2 regions of the Phycicoccus sp. M110.8 genome follow, and region 2 is predicted to be linked to the other one. Evidence: predicted binding sites of a transcription regulator. Region 2 holds the regulator's gene; the other holds the start of a gene.
The links. Region 2 encodes HspR, which represses chaperone genes until heat shock. Its sites were predicted from a motif close to AAGTTGAGTCNNNNNGACTCAACTT; they were not measured.
Positions count from the first base shown of each region.

Region 1 (9,956 bases), 780 kb from region 2:
CGTCGTTGCTCCTGAGCGCTCGAGGATAGCTCACCACGATGCCGCCGAGACTGGAGACCATGCCGCGGAATCCCTTGAATCCGGTGATGACGTAGCCGTCGATCGCGACTCCCGACACATGCTCTACCGAGTGCACCATCCCGGACACGCCGCCGAAGACGAGGGCGGCGTTGATCTTTGCGCTGCCGCCGCCGGCCAGCGGGACCCACGAGTCCCGCGGGATGCCCACGATGCCCCCGACTCCCCTGGCGGGGTCAACGCCGATGATGTGGATCGCATCGCCGCGGCACTTGGTCACCGGCTGCGGGTTGCGCGCGTCGGACCCGATAGCGAGAACCTTCATGACCTTCATCGGGGGACGTACCACCGCCAGCGACGGCCACCAGCCGCCGGCGACGGTCCAGCCCTTGCCGCCCTTGACCAGCAGGGTGACGTCCTTGCCGGAGGTGACGGTGGCGATGGGCGTGCCCTTCCACGCCCCCGTCGTGCCCACGACCTTCGGCGGCTGGGCGACCGGCTTGCGCTTGCCCAATGCGGCGGCGACGGCGCCCGAGGCGGGTACGGAGCCACCGAGGTAGAGGGAGGTCAGCACGGTCAGCAGGTCCGCCGGCAGGCCGGCACCGCTCACACGGGGCTTGGCTAGGGGGGTCGTCGGTGTCGTCGTCGTCGAGGAAGTACTCGACGGGGCTGGCTTGGGCTTCGCCTTGGAGCAGGCGGCCAGCACCAGTGAGGCTGCGGCACCGCCCAGGACCACGGAACGACGGGGAAGGTTCTCGAAACGCACGGTCACCAGAGTAGGGGGACACCACGGCGGCCCGGACCACGAGGGTCCGGACCGCCGCCCGTGTCGCCCGACCAGCGGCTGGCCTGACCGCCGCCACGACGACGAAAGGGGCGGCACCCGTTCGGGGTGCCGCCCCTTCGTGCGGTTCCGGTATGCCGCGTGGTCGCCCACGCGGCATACCGGCTGGGAGGTCTCGGCTCAGCCCTCGGCGGCGTCGCCCACGGTCTCCACGACCGGGAGGTCGAGGCTGCCGGGGTGCGGGGTGCCGGTGAAGGTGAACGTCTCCGCCTTGCCCTCGCCCTCGGTCTTGACCAGGACCAGCTCGCCGGCCTTGAGCTCGCCGTAGAGGATCTTCTCGGAGAGCACGTCCTCGATCTCGCGCTGGATCGTGCGACGCAGCGGACGGGCGCCGAGGACCGGGTCGTAGCCCTTCTTCGCCAGGAGGTTCTTGGCGTCGATGGTGAGCTCGATGCCCATGTCCTTGTCCTTGAGCCGCTTGTCGAGCTTGGCGATCTCGAGGTCCACGATGGCGACGATCTCGGCCTGCGTGAGCTGCGGGAAGACGATCGTGTCGTCGACCCGGTTGAGGAACTCGGGGCGGAAGTGCTGCTTGAGCTCGTCCTGCACCTTGTTCTTCATCCGCTCGTAGTCGCTGCGGGAGTCCGGCCCGGCGGAGAAGCCGAGCGAGACGCCCTTGGCGATGTCACGGGTGCCGAGGTTCGTGGTCATGATGATCACGGTGTTCTTGAAGTCGACCATCCGACCCTGGGAGTCGGTGAGGCGGCCGTCCTCGAGCACCTGCAGCAGGCTGTTGAAGATGTCCGGGTGGGCCTTCTCGACCTCGTCGAAGAGCACGACCGAGAACGGCTTGCGCCGCACCTTCTCGGTGAGCTGGCCGCCCTCCTCGTACCCGACGTAGCCGGGAGGCGAGCCGAACAGCCGCGAGACGGTGTGCTTCTCGGAGAACTCGCTCATGTCGAGCTGGATCAGGCTGTCCTCGTCGCCGAAGAGGAACTCGGCGAGCGTCTTGGCCAGCTCGGTCTTACCGACACCGGTCGGGCCGGCGAAGATGAACGAGCCACCGGGACGACGCGGGTCCTTCAGGCCGGCGCGGGTGCGGCGGATCGCCTGGGACAGCGCCTTGATGGCGTCATCCATGCCGACGATGCGCTTGTGCAGCTCGTCCTCCATGTGGAGCAGCCGCGAGGACTCCTCCTCGGTGAGCTTGAAGACCGGGATGCCGGTGCTGGCAGCCAGGACCTCGGCGATGAGCTCCTCGTCGACCTCGGCCACGACGTCCATGTCGCCGGACTTCCACTGCGACTCACGCTCGGCCTTCTGGGCGAGCAGCTTCTTCTCGTCGTCGCGCAGGCGCGCGGCCTTCTCGAAGTCCTGCCCGTCGATGGCCGACTCCTTCTCGAGCCGCACCGAGGCGATCTTCTCGTCGAACTCGCGCAGGTCCGGCGGTGCGGTCATCCGGCGGATGCGCAGTCGCGCGCCCGCCTCGTCGATGAGGTCGATGGCCTTGTCCGGCAGGAACCGGTCGTTGATGTACCGGTCGGCGAGGTTGGCCGCGGAGACCAGCGCGGCGTCCGTGATGGACACGCGGTGGTGCGCCTCGTAGCGGTCGCGCAGGCCCTTGAGGATCTCGATCGCGTGGCTCAGCGTGGGCTCGGCAACCTGGATCGGCTGGAAGCGGCGCTCGAGCGCCGAGTCCTTCTCGATGTGCTTGCGGTACTCGTCGAGGGTGGTCGCACCGATGGTCTGGAGCTCACCCCGGGCCAGCATCGGCTTGAGGATGCTGGCGGCGTCGATCGCGCCCTCGGCGGCACCCGCACCCACGAGGGTGTGGATCTCGTCGATGAACAGGATGATGTCGCCACGGGTGCGGATCTCCTTGAGGACCTTCTTCAGCCGCTCCTCGAAGTCACCGCGGTAGCGGCTGCCGGCGACGAGCGCGCCGAGGTCGAGGGTGTAAAGCTGCTTGTCCTTGAGGGTCTCGGGCACCTCGCCCTTGACGATGTCCTGGGCCAGGCCCTCGACGACCGCCGTCTTGCCGACACCGGGCTCGCCGATGAGGACGGGGTTGTTCTTGGTGCGGCGGGACAGCACCTGCATGACCCGCTCGATCTCCTTCTCGCGCCCGATGACCGGGTCGAGCTTGCCCTCGCGGGCGGCCATGGTGAGGTTGCGGCCGAACTGGTCGAGCACCAGCGAACCGGCGGGAGTGCCCTCCTGCTGGACGCCTGCGCCGACGCCGGCGGTCGCGCCACCCTCCTTGCCCTGGTAGCCGGAGATGAGCTGGATGACCTGCTGGCGCACGCGGTTGAGGTCCGCGCCCAGCTTGACGAGGACCTGGGCGGCGACGCCCTCGCCCTCGCGGATGAGCCCGAGCAGGATGTGCTCGGTGCCGATGTAGTTGTGGCCGAGCTGCAGCGCCTCGCGCAGGCTCAGCTCGAGGACCTTCTTCGCACGCGGCGTGAAGGGGATGTGGCCGCTCGGGGCCTGCTGCCCCTGGCCGATGATCTCCTGGACCTGCTCGCGGACCGACTCCAGCGAGATGCCAAGGCTCTCAAGGGCCTTGGAGGCGACACCCTCACCCTCGTGGATGAGGCCGAGCAGGATGTGCTCGGTCCCGATGTAGTTGTGGTTGAGCATGCGCGCCTCTTCCTGCGCGAGCACGACCACCCTCCGGGCCCGATCGGTGAACCGTTCAAACATCTCTTCTGCTCCTGCCTATCGAGATCATCTCGATGCTATCCGTGCTGCCTGACCGTGGCGCGTCCCATTCGGCGACCGATACGGGATCGGGACGAACGGGCCACCCCTCCCACGTCCGTCCTGCGGGCCGGTCAGGTGGCTCACCGTGCGCAACGCGGCGGTTCGCCACCCTGTTCCCGGCCCTGAGTCGGGTCGGCTCAATTCCGCCGTGGGCGGACAAAGGGCTCCGTCGCCGTGGGCGGACACAGGGCTCCGTCGCCGTGGGCGGACAAGAGGCCACGCCGCCCCGGGCGGACGAGAGCGCCGTCGTCAGTCGCCGGGGCCCTTGCGACGGACCTCCTCGACGTGCTCCATCGCCGCCCGCAGCTCTCCGAGCCACGCGTCCGACTTCTCGCCGACCAGCTTGACGCACCAGGCGAGCGCATCCGCCCGCGAGCGTGCGACCCCGGCGTCGACCAGGGTGTCGAGGACCCTGCGCTCGGGCTGGCGCAGCCGGGTCATCACCGGCGCGGCGAGGTGGGTGAACAGCACGTCGTGGCCGCCGACGCGGACACCCCAGCTGACTTTGCGGCCGGAGAGGTGCTCGAGCTCGCGGGCGATCTCGACGCGGCGCTCGCGGGTCTCCTCGCGGAAGGTCTTGGCGCGGGCGCGGGCCGCAACCTCGCGGTCGGCCTCGTCGGCGTCGTCGGGCAGCTCGGGGACGGCGAGGTCGCCCCAGAGGATGAGCTCGTCGCGGTCGCGGCTGACCTCGACGGGGCCGGTGAACCAGTCCTGCGGGAGGCGGCCGGCCAGCCACGCCTCGGCAGTAGTGCGTGTGGTCATGTAATAAGAATTACTCATCGACACGGCATACGGAAGTGCTGGCGCGTCCGCCCACGGCGAACGCCCGCACCGAGCGGTCACAGCGGCCCGCCCGCCGGGCCCCGAACCAGGGCCGGGCGGGCCGGGCGGGCCGGTCAGTCAGCGCAGGTGGCGCTGGTCGCTGATCCGCTTGGCCTTGCCGAGCGACCGCTCGAGGCTGTGCGGGTCGAGCACCTCGACCCGCACGGTCACCCCGATCCGGTGCTTGATTCGGGCGGCGAGGTCGCGCGCCATACCGGCACGCTGCTCCGGCGTCGACGACGCGGACGCGGCCTCGACCTGGACCGTGAGCTCGTCCATCCGGCCCGGGCGGGTGAGGACGCACAGGTAGTGCGGCGTCAGCCCCTCGATCGTGAGCAGGTGCTCCTCGACCTGCGACGGGAACACGTTGACCCCGCGCACGATCATCATGTCGTCGGTGCGGCCGGTGATCTTGGCCATGCGGCGGAACTGCGGGTGCGCGGTGCCGGGCAGCAGCGTCGTGAGGTCGCGGGTGCGGTAGCGCACGACCGGCATCGCCTGCTTGGTGAGCGAGGTGAAGACGAGCTCGCCCTCCTCGCCGTCGGGCAGGACCTCACCGGTGATCGGGTCGACCACCTCCGGGTAGAAGTGGTCCTCCCAGATGTGCAGCCCGTCCTGCGTCTCGCCGGACTCCTGCGAGACGCCGGGGCCCATGACCTCGGACAGGCCGTAGATGTCGACGGCCCGGATGTTCGAGCGGCGCTGCACCTCCTCGCGCATCGCCTCGGTCCACGGCTCGGCCCCGAAGATGCCGATCTCGAGCGAGGTGTCCTTGGGGTCGATCCCCTGCGCCTCCATCTCGTCGAGGATCGCGAGGAAGTACGACGGGGTCACCATGATCACGCGCGGCCGGAAGTCGACGATGAGTTGGACCTGCCGCTCGGTCATGCCGCCGCTGATGGGCACCACCGTGCAGCCGAGCCGCTCGGCACCGTAGTGCGCGCCGAGCCCACCGGTGAACAGCCCGTAGCCGTAGACGACGTGCAGCACGTCACCCGGCCGGCCCCCGGCCGACTCGATCGAGCGGGCCATGACGTCCGCCCAGGTGTCGATGTCGTCCTTGGTGTAGCCGACCACCGTGGGGCGTCCCGTGGTGCCGCTGGAGGCGTGGACGCGCACGACCTGCTCCCGTGGGACCGCGAACATGCCGAACGGGTAGTTGTCGCGCAGGTCCGCCTTGGCGGTGAAGGGGAAGCGGGCGAGGTCCGACAGCTCGCGCAGGTCGTCCGGGTGCACGCCGGCGTCGTCGAAGGCCTTGCGGTAGTGCGGGACGTTCTCGTACGCGTGGGCAAGGCTCCAGCGCAGCCGGTCCAGCTGGAGGGCGCGCAGCTCTTCGACGGTGGAGACGACGGTGTCCATGGCCGCATCCTCGCACCGGCTCCTCCCCCGCCGGTATGCCGCGTGCCCGCGACCGTGGCCCCGTGGCCGGCCGCCCCCCCCCCCAACCCTGAGAACTTCCGGTGAAACCGCTGCACCCGTGTCGCGCCGGGACGTTCGGACGTACGCTCGCAAGGGTGGACCGGCTGGGGCTCCCTGCGGTCGACCGGGAGCCCAGGGGGGAGACGGTCGACGACCCCGCACGCCGCCCCTGGCGCGACCGGCTGCCCCGCCTCCGCGGCCGCGCCCTCGTGGCCACCGTCGTGCTCCTCGTCGCCCTCCTGGCCGTCGGCACGTGGGCGCTCACCCGCGGTCCGGGCACGCCGCCGCTGACCAGGGCCGACGTCAACGCGGCGGTGCGCAACGGCATCGCCGACGCCGAGAAGAAGGCGCGGCAGGCACCCCCCGACGCGGCCACGGCATACGACACCGCCCGGCCGTCCCTCGTCACGGTCGAGGGGAGGCTCGCGGGCGGCACCTCCACCGGGGCGGGCACCGTCATCGCCCAGGACGGCACGGTGCTCACTGCTCTGCACGTGGTCGCCAAGGCGTCGAGCATCGAGGTGACCTTCGCCGACGGCACCCGCTCGCCGGCCACGGTCGAGAAGCAGGACGCGGCCTCCGACATCGCCGTGCTCCTGCCGAGCCGGCTGCCGCAGGTGCTCGTCCCGGCGGTCCTCGGCGGCGGGGTGCAGGTCGGCGACCCGGTCTTCGCCCTCGGGAACCCGCTGGGGCTCACCCACTCCCTGTCGGCGGGCGTGGTCTCGGCGACGGGTCGCACCGTCGAGGTCGAGCAGGGCCGGACCCTCAAGGACCTCATCCAGTTCGACGCCGCCGTCAACCCCGGCAACTCCGGTGGCCCTCTGCTCGACCGGGACGGGCAGGTCGTCGGTGTCGTCACCGGCCTGGCCAACCCCTCGCGCCAGAGCTTCTTCGTCGGCATCGGCTTCGCGGTGCCCATCGCCACCGCCGGCGGCGCCGCCGGAGCCCCGCCGCAGTGACCACACTTCCCAGTCCGCACGACCGCGACGACCCCGTCGGAAACCCGGAGGAGCACCGCATGGACCCGCACCGACCCGAGCCCGGCCGGCAGCACCCGCTCGAGCAGGCGCTCTACGAGGTGAAGAAGACGATCGTCGGGCAGGACCAGCTGCTCGAGCGGATGCTCGTCGCGCTCCTCGCCCGGGGGCACCTGCTCGTCGAGGGCGTGCCCGGCCTGGCCAAGACGATGGCGGTCAAGACGCTCGCGCAGGCCGTCGGCGGCCAGTTCCAGCGGATCCAGTTCACGCCGGACCTCGTGCCCGCCGACGTCGTCGGCACGCGCATCTGGAACCAGAAGGAGGGCGACTTCCAGGTCTCGCTCGGCCCGGTGTTCGCCAACCTCGTCCTCGCCGACGAGATCAACCGGGCGCCGGCGAAGGTGCAGAGCGCGCTGCTCGAGGTGATGCAGGAGCGCCAGGTGACCATCGGGCGCGAGACCTACCAGGCGCCCGACCCGTTCCTCGTCATGGCGACCCAGAACCCGATCGAGTCCGAGGGCACGTACGCCCTGCCGGAGGCGCAGGTCGACCGGTTCATGCTCAAGGTCCTCATCGGGTACCCCACTGCCGCAGAGGAGTTCGTCGTCGTCGAGCGGATGACGACGACGTTCGAGAAGGCCCAGCAGGTGCTGACGACCGAGCAGCTCATCGAGTACCAGCGCCGCACCGACCGGGTCTACGTCGACCCCGCGGTGATCGAGTACGCCGTGCGGCTCGCGAGCGCGACCCGTGCACCGGCCGAGGTGGGCCTGGGCGAGCTGGCGCGGTTCATCTCCTTCGGCGCGAGCCCGCGCGCGTCGATCAACCTGGTGCTGGCCGGCAAGGCCCTGGCGTTCCTGCGCGGGCGCGACTTCGCCCGCCCGCAGGACGTGCGCGACCTCGCCCGCGACGTGATGCGCCACCGGCTGGTCCTGTCGTACGAGGCGCTCGCCGAGGGCATCTCCGCGGACGACCTGCTCGGGCCGGTCCTCGACGCGGTCGGTATGCCGGACGTGCCGCTGCGCGACCGCCGCCACCACACCAGCGAGGCACCGTGGACGCCGCAGCCACGCTGACCCCGGAGAGCCTGCTGCGCCGGCTGCAGTGGCGGGTCGTGCGCCGCCTCGACGGGCGGCTGCAGGGCGACTACCGCACGCTGTTCCGGGGCAGCGGCCTGGACTTCACCGACCTGCGCGAGTACGAGGCCGGGGACGACCTGCGGCACATCGACTGGAACGTCACGGCGCGGATGGACACCCCGTACGTCCGCGAGTACGTCGAGGACCGTGAAGTCACTGCGTGGCTGCTGCTCGACCGGTCCGCCTCGATGTCGTTCGGCCCCGTGGACCGGCAGAAGTCGCTCGTCACCGCCGAGGTCGCCACCACCCTCGCCTACCTGCTGGCCCGCGGCGGCAACCGGATCGGCGCGCTGCTGCTGGACGACGGAGTCCGGACCATCCCACCGGGCTCGGGGCGCAACCAGGTGCTGCGCATCTCCCGGGCGCTGCTCGAGCCGCCGCGCGAGCCGGCCGACCGCACGACCACCGACCTCGGAGTGCTGCTCCACGCCGGCCTCGGGGTGGCCCGGCGGCGCTCGCTGGTCGTGGTGGTCTCCGACTTCATCAGCCAGCCGGGGTGGGAACGGCCGCTGTCGCTGCTCACCCGCCGCCACGACGTCGTGGCCCTGCAGGTGGCCGACCCCCGCGAGACCGACCTGCCGTCGGTGGGCATGGTCTATGTCGAGGACGCCGAGACCGGGGAGCAGATCTTCGTCGACACGAGCGACCCCGTCTTCCGCGAGCGCCTGGCCGCGGCGGCCGGGGAGCGCCAGGAGGAGCTGGTCGCGACGGCACGCCGGGCGGGCACCGACCTGCACCGGGTGGCCACCGACGACGACCTCGTGCGCTCCCTCGCCAGGATCTCCGAGCTGCGCCGCCGGAGGCGCGGATGACGTTCGTCTGGCCGCTCGCCCTGCTGGCCCTCCTCGTGGTCCCCGTCCTCGTCGTGGCGTACCGGGGCCAGGAGCGTCGTCGCGCCGCGGGCCGGGCGCGCCTGGCCGCCCAGGGACTCGTCGTGCCGGAGTCCTCGCAGCCGGGCCGCGGGCGGCACGTGCCGGCGGCCCTGATGCTCGCGGCGCTGACGCTGCTGCTGCTGTCGCTGGCCCGGCCGGAGGCGACGATCACCGAGCCGCACCGGGAGGGCACGGTCGTCCTGGCCTTCGACGTCTCGACGAGCATGGGGGCCAAGGACGTCACGCCCACCCGCCTGGAGGCGGCCAAGGCCGCCGCGGCCTCGTTCGTGCGCCGCCAGCCCGCCGGCATCCGCCTGGGGGTCGTCGCGTTCGGCGACAGCGCGGTCGTGGCCCAGCAGCCCACGGACGACCGGACCATGGTGCTGGCCGCGATCGACCGGCTGAGCCCCCAGGGCGGGACGTCGCTGGGGCAGGGCATCGTCGCCGCGCTCGGGGCCATCGCGGGCAAGCCGATCACGGTGCCGCAGGACGACAGCGGCTCGCTCGACGGTGTCGACGTCGGCTACTACGGGTCGGCGGTCATGGTGCTGCTGTCGGACGGCGAGAACACCACCCCGCCGGACCCGCTCGCGGCCGCCGACCTCGCATCCGCAGCCGGGGTGCGCGTCTACCCGGTGGGGCTCGGCAGCCCCCAGGGAACGGTCCTGCAGGTCGACGGCTTCTCCATCTCGACCGCCCTCGACGAGGCCACCCTGCAGCAGATCGCCCAGCGGACCGACGGGCAGTACCGGTCGGCCACGGACGCCGCCGCGCTGGCCAAGGTCTACGACTCGATCCACCTCGCCTGGACGGCGCGCAGCGAGAAGCGCGAGGTCACCTCGTGGTTCGCGGCTGCTGCTGCCGTCCTGCTGCTCGCCGGTGCCGCCCTGTCGATCCTGCGGTCGGGACGGGTGGTCTGACATGCGCTTCGGGCTCCCATACGCACTGCTGGCACTCCTGGCGGTGCCGGCGCTCGCCGCGGCATACGTGTGGCAGCTGCGCCGACGCCGGCGCCAGGCGATCCGGTTCTCCAGCGTCTCCCTCCTGCGCGCGGCGCTCCCGCGGCAGCGCCGGTGGCGTCGGCACGTGCCGGTGGCCCTCGTGCTGGCCGCGCTGACCCTCCTGGCGGTCGCCGGGGCGCGGCCCCAGGTCAGGGCGCAGG
Region 1 covers NZ_JAWDIC010000001.1:2,327,574-2,337,529, reverse strand. Annotated here, with positions in the region: gene RKE38_RS11060 (LCP family protein) at 1-628, opposite strand, end outside; gene RKE38_RS11055 (ATP-dependent Clp protease ATP-binding subunit) at 983-3,505, opposite strand; gene RKE38_RS11050 (hypothetical protein) at 3,815-4,327, opposite strand; gene paaK (phenylacetate--CoA ligase PaaK) at 4,466-5,746, opposite strand; gene RKE38_RS11040 (S1C family serine protease) at 5,902-6,765, shown strand; gene RKE38_RS11035 (MoxR family ATPase) at 6,825-7,859, shown strand; gene RKE38_RS11030 (DUF58 domain-containing protein) at 7,838-8,734, shown strand; gene RKE38_RS11025 (vWA domain-containing protein) at 8,731-9,714, shown strand; gene RKE38_RS11020 (vWA domain-containing protein) at 9,716-9,956, shown strand, end outside.
Region 1: a site for HspR is predicted at 3,685-3,709, ahead of RKE38_RS11055 (ATP-dependent Clp protease ATP-binding subunit). Genes of this name have one in related genera too.

Region 2 (9,956 bases):
ACCTGGGCCCAGTACTCGTTACGGTCCCGGTCCTCGCGCACGTCGGATGCCTGCTGGGCCGGGACCACCCGCAGGTGGCGGGAACGCTGCTGTGCCATGACCCGAACGCTAGGACCACCCACCGACAGCGGGGTCCCTGCCGGCGGCCGGCCAGCGGTGGCGGCGGCCGGCAGGGGTGGCGGCGGCCGGCAGGGGTGGGGCGGCCGGCAGGGGTGGCGGGCAACGATCGGTGGCGACGCTCCGCCTCCCGCGGGGCCGCGGTCAGGCGGGGAGGCGGGCCTCGCCGAGGACGTGTGGGCTGGCCGGGGTCGTCGGGCCGGTGTCGGGGAAGCGGAACCGCCGCACCCCGGTGACCTCGAACCCGGCGGCCTCGAGGTCGGCCACCTGGTCGCGGGAGGTGTGGCAGCCGCCGACCAGCAGGGGCCACAGCGTCGCGTCGACGAGACGCTGCACGCGACGCAGTCCCGCCCCCTCGGCGACCGTGTGCTCGAGGAACCGCACCGTCCCCCCGGGCCGCAGCACCCGTGCCACCTCGGCGACCGCACGCTGCGGGTCCGCCACCGAGCACAGCACGAGGCACAGGACGGCTGCGTCCGCGCTCGCGTCGGGCAGCGGGAGCTCCTCCGCCCGTCCCGGCACGACGGTCACCGGGCGACCGGCCGCCGATGCCTCGCCGGCCCGCTGCACCGCCAGCTCGCGCAGCCGCGGCTCCGGCTCGACCCCGACGACCTCGGTGACCGCAGCGGGGTAGTGGGCGAAGTTCAGCCCGTTGCCGCACCCCACCTCGACCACCCGCCCGCGCAGCGGTGCGAGCAGCTCCCGGCGCAGGTCCGCCATCCCTGCCGGCTCGATCCGCTCGCTGGCGCGGGCGTAGACCCGGCTGAAGACGGGGCGGCGCAGGTCGGTGGAGGAGTCCGGGGAGTCCTGGGTGCGGGCCATGGCCCACCCTCCCACGCGCGGTCCCCACACGGTCCCCACGCACGGTCCCCACGCCGGGGCATCCCGTCCGGGCCGCGGGAGCTCCCCGTCCCCGCGCCGATCCAGTGCCCATCACAGATCCCCTGCCCCCGGGTGGGAACATCCGGGCCGCACGCAAAGTTGAGTCAGGTGAGCGCAAGTTCGGACGCCCCGATTTGCCACGCGGCATACCGGCTCCTAACTTGAGTCACGACAACTCAACCCGAGCACCATCCCCGAGCACCACAGGAGAAACCACCATGGCACGTGCGGTCGGCATCGACCTCGGTACCACCAACTCGGCTGTCGCCGTCCTCGAGGGCGGGGAGCCGACCATCATCGCCAACGCGGAGGGCGGTCGCACGACGCCGTCCGTCGTCGCCTTCTCCAAGGGGGGCGAGGTCCTCGTCGGCGAGATCGCCAAGCGCCAGGCCGTCACCAACGTGGACCGCACCATCCGGTCGGTCAAGCGCCACATCGGCACCGACTGGAAGTCGGCCGAGATCGACGGCAAGCAGTACACCGCGCAGGAGATCTCCGCGCGCATCCTGCAGAAGCTCAAGCGCGACGCCGAGGCCTACCTCGGCGAGGACGTGACCGACGCCGTCATCACCGTCCCCGCGTACTTCGACGACCACGAGCGCCAGGCCACCAAGGAGGCCGGTGAGATCGCGGGCCTCAACGTCCTGCGCATCATCAACGAGCCCACCGCCGCGGCCCTCGCGTACGGCCTCGACAAGGGCAAGGAGGACGAGCTCATCCTCGTCTTCGACCTCGGCGGCGGCACCTTCGACGTCTCCCTCCTCGAGGTCGGCAAGGACCCCGAGGACGGCTTCTCCACCATCCAGGTCCGCGCGACCTCCGGTGACAACCAGCTCGGTGGCGACGACTGGGACGAGCGCATCGTCCAGCACCTGCTCACCGTCGTGAAGAACACCTCGGGCGTCGACCTGGCCAAGGACAAGATCGCCATGCAGCGCCTGCGTGACGCGGCGGAGCAGGCCAAGAAGGAGCTCTCCTCCTCGACCTCGACCACCGTGTCGCTGCAGTACCTGTCGATGTCCGAGAACGGGCCGATCCACCTCGAGGAGACGATCACCCGCGCGCAGTTCGAGCAGATGACCAAGGACCTGCTCGACCGCACCCGCCAGCCCTTCGCCAACGTCATCAAGGACGCCGGCATCTCGGTGGGCGACATCGACCACGTGGTCCTCGTCGGCGGCTCGACCCGCATGCCCGCCGTCAGCGCCCTGGTCAAGGAGCTCACCGGCGGCAAGGAGCCCAACAAGGGCGTCAACCCGGACGAGGTCGTCGCCGTGGGCGCGTCCCTGCAGGCCGGTGTCCTCAAGGGTGAGCGCAAGGACGTCCTGCTCATCGACGTCACGCCGCTCTCGCTCGGCATCGAGACCAAGGGTGGCCTGTTCACCAAGCTCATCGAGCGCAACACCGCGATCCCGACCAAGCGCTCCGAGGTGTTCTCGACCGCCGAGGACAACCAGCCCAGCGTGCTCATCCAGGTCTTCCAGGGCGAGCGCGAGATCGCGCAGCACAACAAGGCGCTCGGCACCTTCGAGCTGACCGGCATCGCGCCGGCCCCGCGCGGCGTGCCGCAGATCGAGGTCACCTTCGACATCGACGCCAACGGCATCGTGAACGTCTCCGCCAAGGACCGGGGCACCGGCCAGGAGCAGAAGATCACGATCTCCGGCGGCTCGGCCCTCCCCAAGGAGGACATCGAGCGGATGGTGCGCGAGGCCGAGGAGCACGCGGCCGAGGACAAGAAGCGCCGCGAGGAGACCGAGGCCCGCAACACCGCCGAGAACCTCGTCTACTCGACCGAGAAGTTCCTCACCGACAACGCCGACAAGCTCCAGGAGGACCAGCGCAAGCCGGTCGACGAGGCCCTCGCGGACCTCAAGGAGGCCCTGAAGCCCGAGTCCGGCGCGACCCCCGAGGACATCTCCGCCAAGAGCAGCAAGCTCTCCGAGGAGTCCCAGAAGATGGGCACCGCGATGTATGCCGCGGCCTCGGCCGCGGACGCGTCCGCCGGGTCCGAGGGTGCGGACGCCGGTGACGGTGCCGCCGGCGGTGCCGGTGCCTCCGACGACGACGTCGTCGACGCCGAGGTCGTCGAGGACGACGAGGAGAAGAAGTGACCGACCAGAACCCGACGGCCGACCAGCCCGACGGAGCCGAGGCGATGGTGGGCTCGGAGGAGTTCGAGCCCACCACCGCCGAGGCGGCGGCCGCCGAGCAGGCCGCTGTCGCGGACCAGCAGCCGGCCGGTGAGACCGTGACCGGTGGGGCTGGGACAAGCGGCTCCGCCACCGGGCAGGGTGCGGGCGCCGAGGGCTCCGAGGTCCACCCGGACACGGCCCTGGCCGCCGAGCGGCTGACCGACCTGCAGCGGCTGCAGGCCGAGTACGTCAACTACAAGCGGCGGGTCGACCGCGACCGCGCGGTCGTGCAGGAGCGCGCCGTCCGCGACGTCCTCGAGACGCTGCTGCCGGTGCTCGACGACATCTCCGGCGCGCGTGAGCACGGCGACCTGACCGACGGCCCGTTCGCCAAGATCGCGGACAAGCTCGAGTCGACCCTCGGCCGGTTCGGCCTCGAGCGCTACGGCGCGGTGGGGGAGGAGTTCGACCCCAACCTGCACGAGGCGCTCATGCACGCGGCGTGGCCGTCCGACGGCTCGCTCTCGGGCGACTCGACCACGGTCGTCCAGGTCCTGCAGCCCGGCTACCGTGCCGGCGAGCAGGTCCTGCGCGCCGCCCGCGTCGCGGTCGCCGACCCCGAGTGACCCGGTCCCGCGCCACCACATCAGTACGATCCACCGACTCGTCCCGCTGAGAGGAGGACGCCATGGCCAGCCAGGACTGGTTCGAGAAGGACTTCTACGCGATCCTCGGCGTCCCCCAGGACGCTGACGAGGCGGCGATCAAGAAGGCGTACCGCAAGCTCGCCCGCAAGCACCACCCCGACCAGAACCCCGGGGACACCGCGGCCGAGCAGCGCTTTAAGGACGTCGGCGAGGCCCACTCGGTCCTGTCCGACCCCGAGAAGCGGCGCGAGTACGACGCCATCCGCCAGATGGCCAGGGGTGGCGCCCGGTTCACCGCCGGCGGTCCCGGCGGCGCGAGCACCGGCGGCTTCGAGGACATCTTCTCCTCGATGTTCGGCGGCGGCGCCGGGCCCGGCGGCGGCACCCGCGTCCGGTACTCCACCGGTGGCGGCGGCCAGCCCGACCTCGAGGACATCCTCGGCGGGATGTTCGGTGGCGGCGGCCCGGCATACGGCGGCGGCACGGGCTTCCGCGCACCGACGGGGCCCCGCAAGGGCGCGGACCTCACCGCCCGCACCACGCTGTCGTTCCGCGACGCCGTCAACGGCGCCACGGTGACCCTGGGCACTTCGAGCGGTGGCCAGATCACCACGCGGATCCCCGCCGGGGTCAAGGACGGCCAGAAGATCCGGCTGCGCGGCAAGGGCCAGCCGGGCGACTCCGGCGCCCCTGCCGGCGACCTCATCCTCACCATCACGGTGGAGAAGCACCCCGTCTTCGGGCGAGAGGGCGACAACCTCACGGTCGACCTGCCGGTGACGTTCGCCGAGGCCGCGCTCGGCGCGACGGTCTCGGTGCCGACCCTCGACGGTGAGCCGGTCAAGGTGCGGATCGCGCCAGGGACGCCGAGTGGCCGGGTGCTGCGGGTCAAGGGCCGTGGCGTCCCCCGCAAGGACTCCGCGGGTGACCTCATGGCCAAGGTGGCGATCGTGGTGCCGCAGCGGCTGTCCGACGAGGCGAAGGCTGCGGTGGAGACGCTGCGCGAGCTCGACGGCGGGCACGACCCGCGGGCGGAGCTCTTCGACAAGGCGCGGAGGTGAGCATGGCGACCGAGCCCGAGTTCCGGCCCGATGACGACGCGCCGATCTTCGTGATCTCGGTCGCCGCCGCGCTCGCGGGCATGCACGCGCAGACGCTGCGCCAGTACGACCGGCTCGGCCTGGTGCGCCCGTCGCGCACCCGGGGTGGCGGACGCCGCTACTCCGGGCGCGACGTCGCGCTGCTCCGCGAGGTGCAGCGGCTGTCGCAGGACGAGGGCATCAGCCTGGCCGGCATCCAGCGGATCCTCGCCCTCGAGGACCAGGTCTCGGCGCTGCAGTCGCGCGTGCGCGAGCTGCGCGCCGAGCTCGACGAGGCGCGGGCGGCGGCCGGCTACGGCGGCCCCGGCGCCCGCGTCTTCGCCGTCGGCCCGAGCGGCGAGGTGTATGCGCTGCGGGCCGGCCAGCGCGTTCGGCCCGAGCGCTCGCAGGCACTCGTGGTCTGGCGGCCCGACCCCCGCTGACCCCGGACACCACGGACGAAAGGCCCTGCCGCTCCGGCCGTGCCCGGCGGACAGTGCGGGTGTGTCCACGTCCTCGCCGTCCCCAGCCAGCAGCGACCTCGCCATCGCGCGAGCCGCCCACCTCGAGCCGATCGCGGAGGTGGCGCGCGCCGCCGGCATACCGCAGGAACACCTGGAGCCGTACGGCCGCCACGTCGCCAAGGTCGACCTGGCGGCCGTCCGCGACCTGGCCGACCGGCCGCCCGCGAAGTACGTCGTCGTCACCGCCATCACCCCCACACCGCTCGGCGAGGGCAAGACCACGACGGCCGTCGGGCTGGCGCAGGGACTCTCGCTGCTCGGGCACCGGGCGACCCTGGCGCTGCGGCAGCCGTCGATGGGCCCGACGTTCGGCATCAAGGGCGGCGCCGCCGGCGCGGGCCACAGCCAGGTGCTGCCGATGGAGCAGCTCAACCTGCACCTCACCGGCGACTTCCACGCCGTGACCGCGGCGCACAACCTGCTCGCCGCGATGGTCGACAGCTCGCTGCACCACGGCAACGAGCTCGGCCTCGACCCGCGCAGCATCGCCTGGCGGCGGGTGCTCGACGTCAACGACCGCGCCCTGCGCAACATCGTCGAGGGGCTCGGCGCGCGCATCGACGGGGTGCCGCGGCAGAGCGGCTTCGACATCACTGCCGCGAGCGAGGTCATGGTGGTCCTCGGGCTGTCGACGTCGCTGCGCGACCTGCGCGAGCGGCTGGGCCGCATCGTCGTGGGCTTCACGGATGCCGGGCGGCCGGTCACCGCGGACGACGTCCACGCCGCCGGCGCGATGGCCGTCATCCTCAAGGACGCACTGAAGCCGAACCTGCTGCAGACCACCGAGAACACGCCGGTGCTGGTGCACACGGGGCCGTTCGGCAACATCGCCACCGGCAACTCGTCGGTGGTCGCCGACCACCTCGGCATCCACACGGGCGACTACCTGCTGACCGAGGCGGGCTTCGGCTCCGACATGGGGGCCGAGCGGTTCGTCAACCTCAAGTGCCGGGTCTCGGGGCTGCGGCCCGACGCCGCGGTCCTCGTGGCGACGGTGCGCTCGCTCAAGGCGCACTCCGGCAACTACTCCGTCGTGGCCGGGAGGCCGCTGCCGCCGGAGATGCTGCACGAGAGCCCGCGCGCGGTGCGTGCCGGCGCGGACAACCTGCGCCGCCACCTCGAAATCGTGCGGTCGTTCGGGCTGTCGCCGGTGGTGGCGGTCAACGCGTTTCCGACCGACTTCGAGTCCGAGCACGCGGTGATCAGGGAGGTCGCCGAGGCCGAGGGCGCGCGCGTCGCGGTCTCCACGCACGTGGCCGACGGCGGCAAGGGGGCGCTCGACCTGGCCGAGGCCGTGGTCGCGGCCTGCGCCGAGCCGCACGAGCTCCGGTTCACCTACGAGCTCGACGACACCCTCCGGGACAAGATCGAGGCGGTCGCGACGAAGGTCTACGGCGCCGACGGGGTCGACTTCTCTCCGACGGCCGCCAAGGACCTCGAGCGGTTCGAGGTCCTCGGGTACGGCGGGTTCCCCGTCGTCATCGCGAAGACCCACCTGTCCATCTCGTCCGACCCCACCCTGATCGGGGTGCCGAGGGGGTGGCGGTTGCCCGTGCGCGAGGTCCGCGCAGCGGCCGGTGCCGGCTACGTCTACGCCATCAGCGGCGAGATGCGCACGATGCCCGGCCTGCCGCGGCACCCCGCGGCTGCCTCGATCGACCTCGACGAGGACGGCGAGGTCGTCGGACTCTTCTGAGGCCCACCCGGGACGTCGGTGACGTGCGTGCGGTCGCCGGTGCGGCTGGGTGTCGACCCGGCCGGGACGACATCGGTGACCGGCCGACTCGGGCGGCTGGCGGCATACTCGACCCATGAGCGAGCACCTGCTGGTCTTCCCCGACCGCGACGTCGCCGAGCAGGTGGCGGATGAGCTGCGCGACGAGGGGTTCACCGAGGTGCGCGTCGTCCGGGAGGCGCTCGCCGGCGAGGACGACTCCGAGTCGCACGAGTGGGGCGTCCACGTCGTCGAGGAGATGGTGGCCGACGAGTCGGGGCCGGTCGAGGGCGGCCTGCGCGACCGGTTCAAGGCGCTCGTGGAGGAGCACGACGGCTGGTACGACCCCGAGCCCGACGGCTGGTCCACCCCGCCCGGCGTGGTCGCCCACCGGGCCGAGGCGCCGGGCGCGGCCGAGTCGACCCCCGCCTAGGGCCAACTGGTCACACCCAGTCGTCAGGCGGACTCGTCAGGCGCAGTCTCCAGAGGCGGAGTCTCCAGAGGCGGAGTCTCCAGAGGCGGAGTCGTCAGGCCGGACCGCCGGCCAGCCGGGACACCACTGCCTCGCCCGCGGCCCACGAGGCGCCGTGGGTCACGACGTGGGTCGTGCCCGCCGGCGGCTCCCACCCGGGCCACCCCGTGTCGACGACCACGGCGTCCGGACGGGTCGCCACGACGGCACGGACCGCCTCGTCCATCCAGGCGTGCCGGTGCGGGTCGCGAACGACGACCCAGAGCGGCCGTCCCTCCGTGGGTGCACCCCCGGTCGGAGCCGCCGTCGCGGCGCCGCCAGTCGGCCCCGCCATTGCGGCGGCCGCGGAGGCGACGTCGTCGGAGGCCCCCAGCCGACGCACCTCGACCTCCGGCCAGTGCCGGCGCGCGGCCGTGACCACTCCGACCGGCGTCTCGGACCCGACGGCGATGTTCGTCCCGGCCTCGAGCACCAGCAGCAGCGGCTGCTCCGGCCCGGGGGTGGCGTCGCCGCGCACGCGCAGCGACCGGGTCGCCGCCTCCCGGCCCGCCTGCGTCCCATCGCCCGAGGGGTGGAGTGCGCGGTCGCGCACCGCGTCGCGCCGCGCTGCGGCCTCGGCGACCCGGGCCGCGGCCTGCGCGAGGCGCTCCTCGCCGAGCCGGCCCGCGTGCACGGCCTCGACGACCGCGTCCACGACCAGGTCGAGCGTCTCGACTCCGGCGGTGTCGCCGCCGATGCACAGGGCGTCGACCCCGGCGGCCAGCGCCAGCACGGCACCCTCGGCGAGGCCGACCGTGCGGGCGACGGCGCCCATCTCCAGCCCGTCCGAGACCGCGAGCCCCGAGAACCCCAGCGTGTCGCGCAGCAGGCCGGTCATCACGGCGGGCACGAGCGTGGCCGGGCGGTCGTCCAGCACGGGCAGGCGGATGTGCGCGCTCATGATCGCGGCGACCCCGGCGTCGACCGCGGCGCGGAACGGCTCGAGCGCCGGGTCGTGCTCGGGGTCCTGCACGTCGACGACAGGGACGTCGAGGTGGCTGTCCACGCGCGTGCCGCCGTGGCCGGGGAAGTGCTTGGCGCAGGCGAGGACGCCGGCCGACTGCAGGCCGCGCACCCAGGCCGCCGTGTGACGGGCCACGAGGGCGGGGTCGGACCCGAAGCTGCGCACCCCGATGACCGGGTTGGCGGCCTCGACGTTGACGTCGGCGTCCGGGGCGTAGTCGAGGTCGATGCCGCAGGCGGCGAGCGACCGCCCGATCTCGGCGCCGACCCGCTCGGTGAGGTCGACGTCGTCCACCGCGCCGAGGGCCAGGTTGCCGGGCCAGGACGACCCGGTCCGGTGCTCGAGCCGGGTGACGTCGCCACCCTCCTCGTCGACGGCGACGAGCGCGGCGGGGTTCGCCTCGTGGACCTGCGCGGTGAGCCGGGCCACCTGCCCCGGGTCGACGATGTTGCGCCCGAACAGCGCGACGCCCCCGAGGCCCTGCTCGAGCCGCGCCAGCAGCCACGACGGAGCGGTCTCGCCGACGAAACCGGGCTGGACGACGGCGAGGGCGAGGCGGGCCAGGTAGGGGGAGCGCGACGCGAGCGACATGGCCGCACTCTAGGAGGCCGGTCAAGGTCACGGCCGTCACCGCGGCGACAGCCCCGGGATCGAGCAGTTGCCGGTCAAGGTTGAGCGGAATACGCTCAAGTTTGCCGAGGTTGTCCCTCGTGGACGCGCACCACCGGGCGCGTCCGACCCCACGCGGTACCAAGACACCGAAGCACCGACGCACCACCGAGCACAGGAGAACCCACCAGGCATGGAGCTGAAGCCCACCGCCAAGGTCGCCGAGGCGCTCGCCCTCGCGCAGCGCGCCGCCCAGACCGCCGGCCACCCGGAGATCACCCCGGACCACCTCACGAGCGCAGCCGTGCAGCTCGACACCCCCCTGGCCGACGCGCTGCTCCAGGCGGCCGGCACCGGCGCGGGCCACGTCCTGGGGCAGGCCGACGCCCGCCTGCGCACGCTGCCCACGACCTCGGGCGCCAGCGCGACCCCCGGCCTCGGACGGGAGGCGGCTGCCGTGCTCCAGCAGGCGGACACGCTCATGCGCGCCAAGGGCGACACCTACCTCGCCCTCGACCTGCTCCTGCTCGCGCTCGCCGAGACCGGCCACCTGGCGGCCGTGGAGAAGCGCGGTGCCAAGGACATGGAGGCCAAGATCGACGCGCTGCGCGGGGGCCGCAAGGTCACCAGCGAGACGCCCGTCGAGGAGGGCGAGGCCCTGGAGAAGTACGGCACGGACCTCACCCAGATGGCGCGCGACGGCAAGCTCGACCCGGTCATCGGCCGCGACTCGGAGATCCGGCGCGTCGTGCAGGTGCTGAGCCGCCGCACCAA
Region 2 covers NZ_JAWDIC010000001.1:1,551,672-1,561,627, reverse strand. Annotated here, with positions in the region: gene RKE38_RS07470 (hypothetical protein) at 1-98, opposite strand, end outside; gene RKE38_RS07465 (class I SAM-dependent methyltransferase) at 262-939, opposite strand; gene dnaK (molecular chaperone DnaK) at 1,218-3,113, shown strand; gene RKE38_RS07455 (nucleotide exchange factor GrpE) at 3,110-3,760, shown strand; gene RKE38_RS07450 (DnaJ C-terminal domain-containing protein) at 3,823-4,842, shown strand; gene RKE38_RS07445 (heat shock protein transcriptional repressor HspR) at 4,845-5,303, shown strand; gene RKE38_RS07440 (formate--tetrahydrofolate ligase) at 5,365-7,080, shown strand; gene RKE38_RS07435 (ribonuclease E inhibitor RraB) at 7,196-7,531, shown strand; gene RKE38_RS07430 (glycoside hydrolase family 3 protein) at 7,626-9,164, opposite strand; gene clpB (ATP-dependent chaperone ClpB) at 9,376-9,956, shown strand, end outside.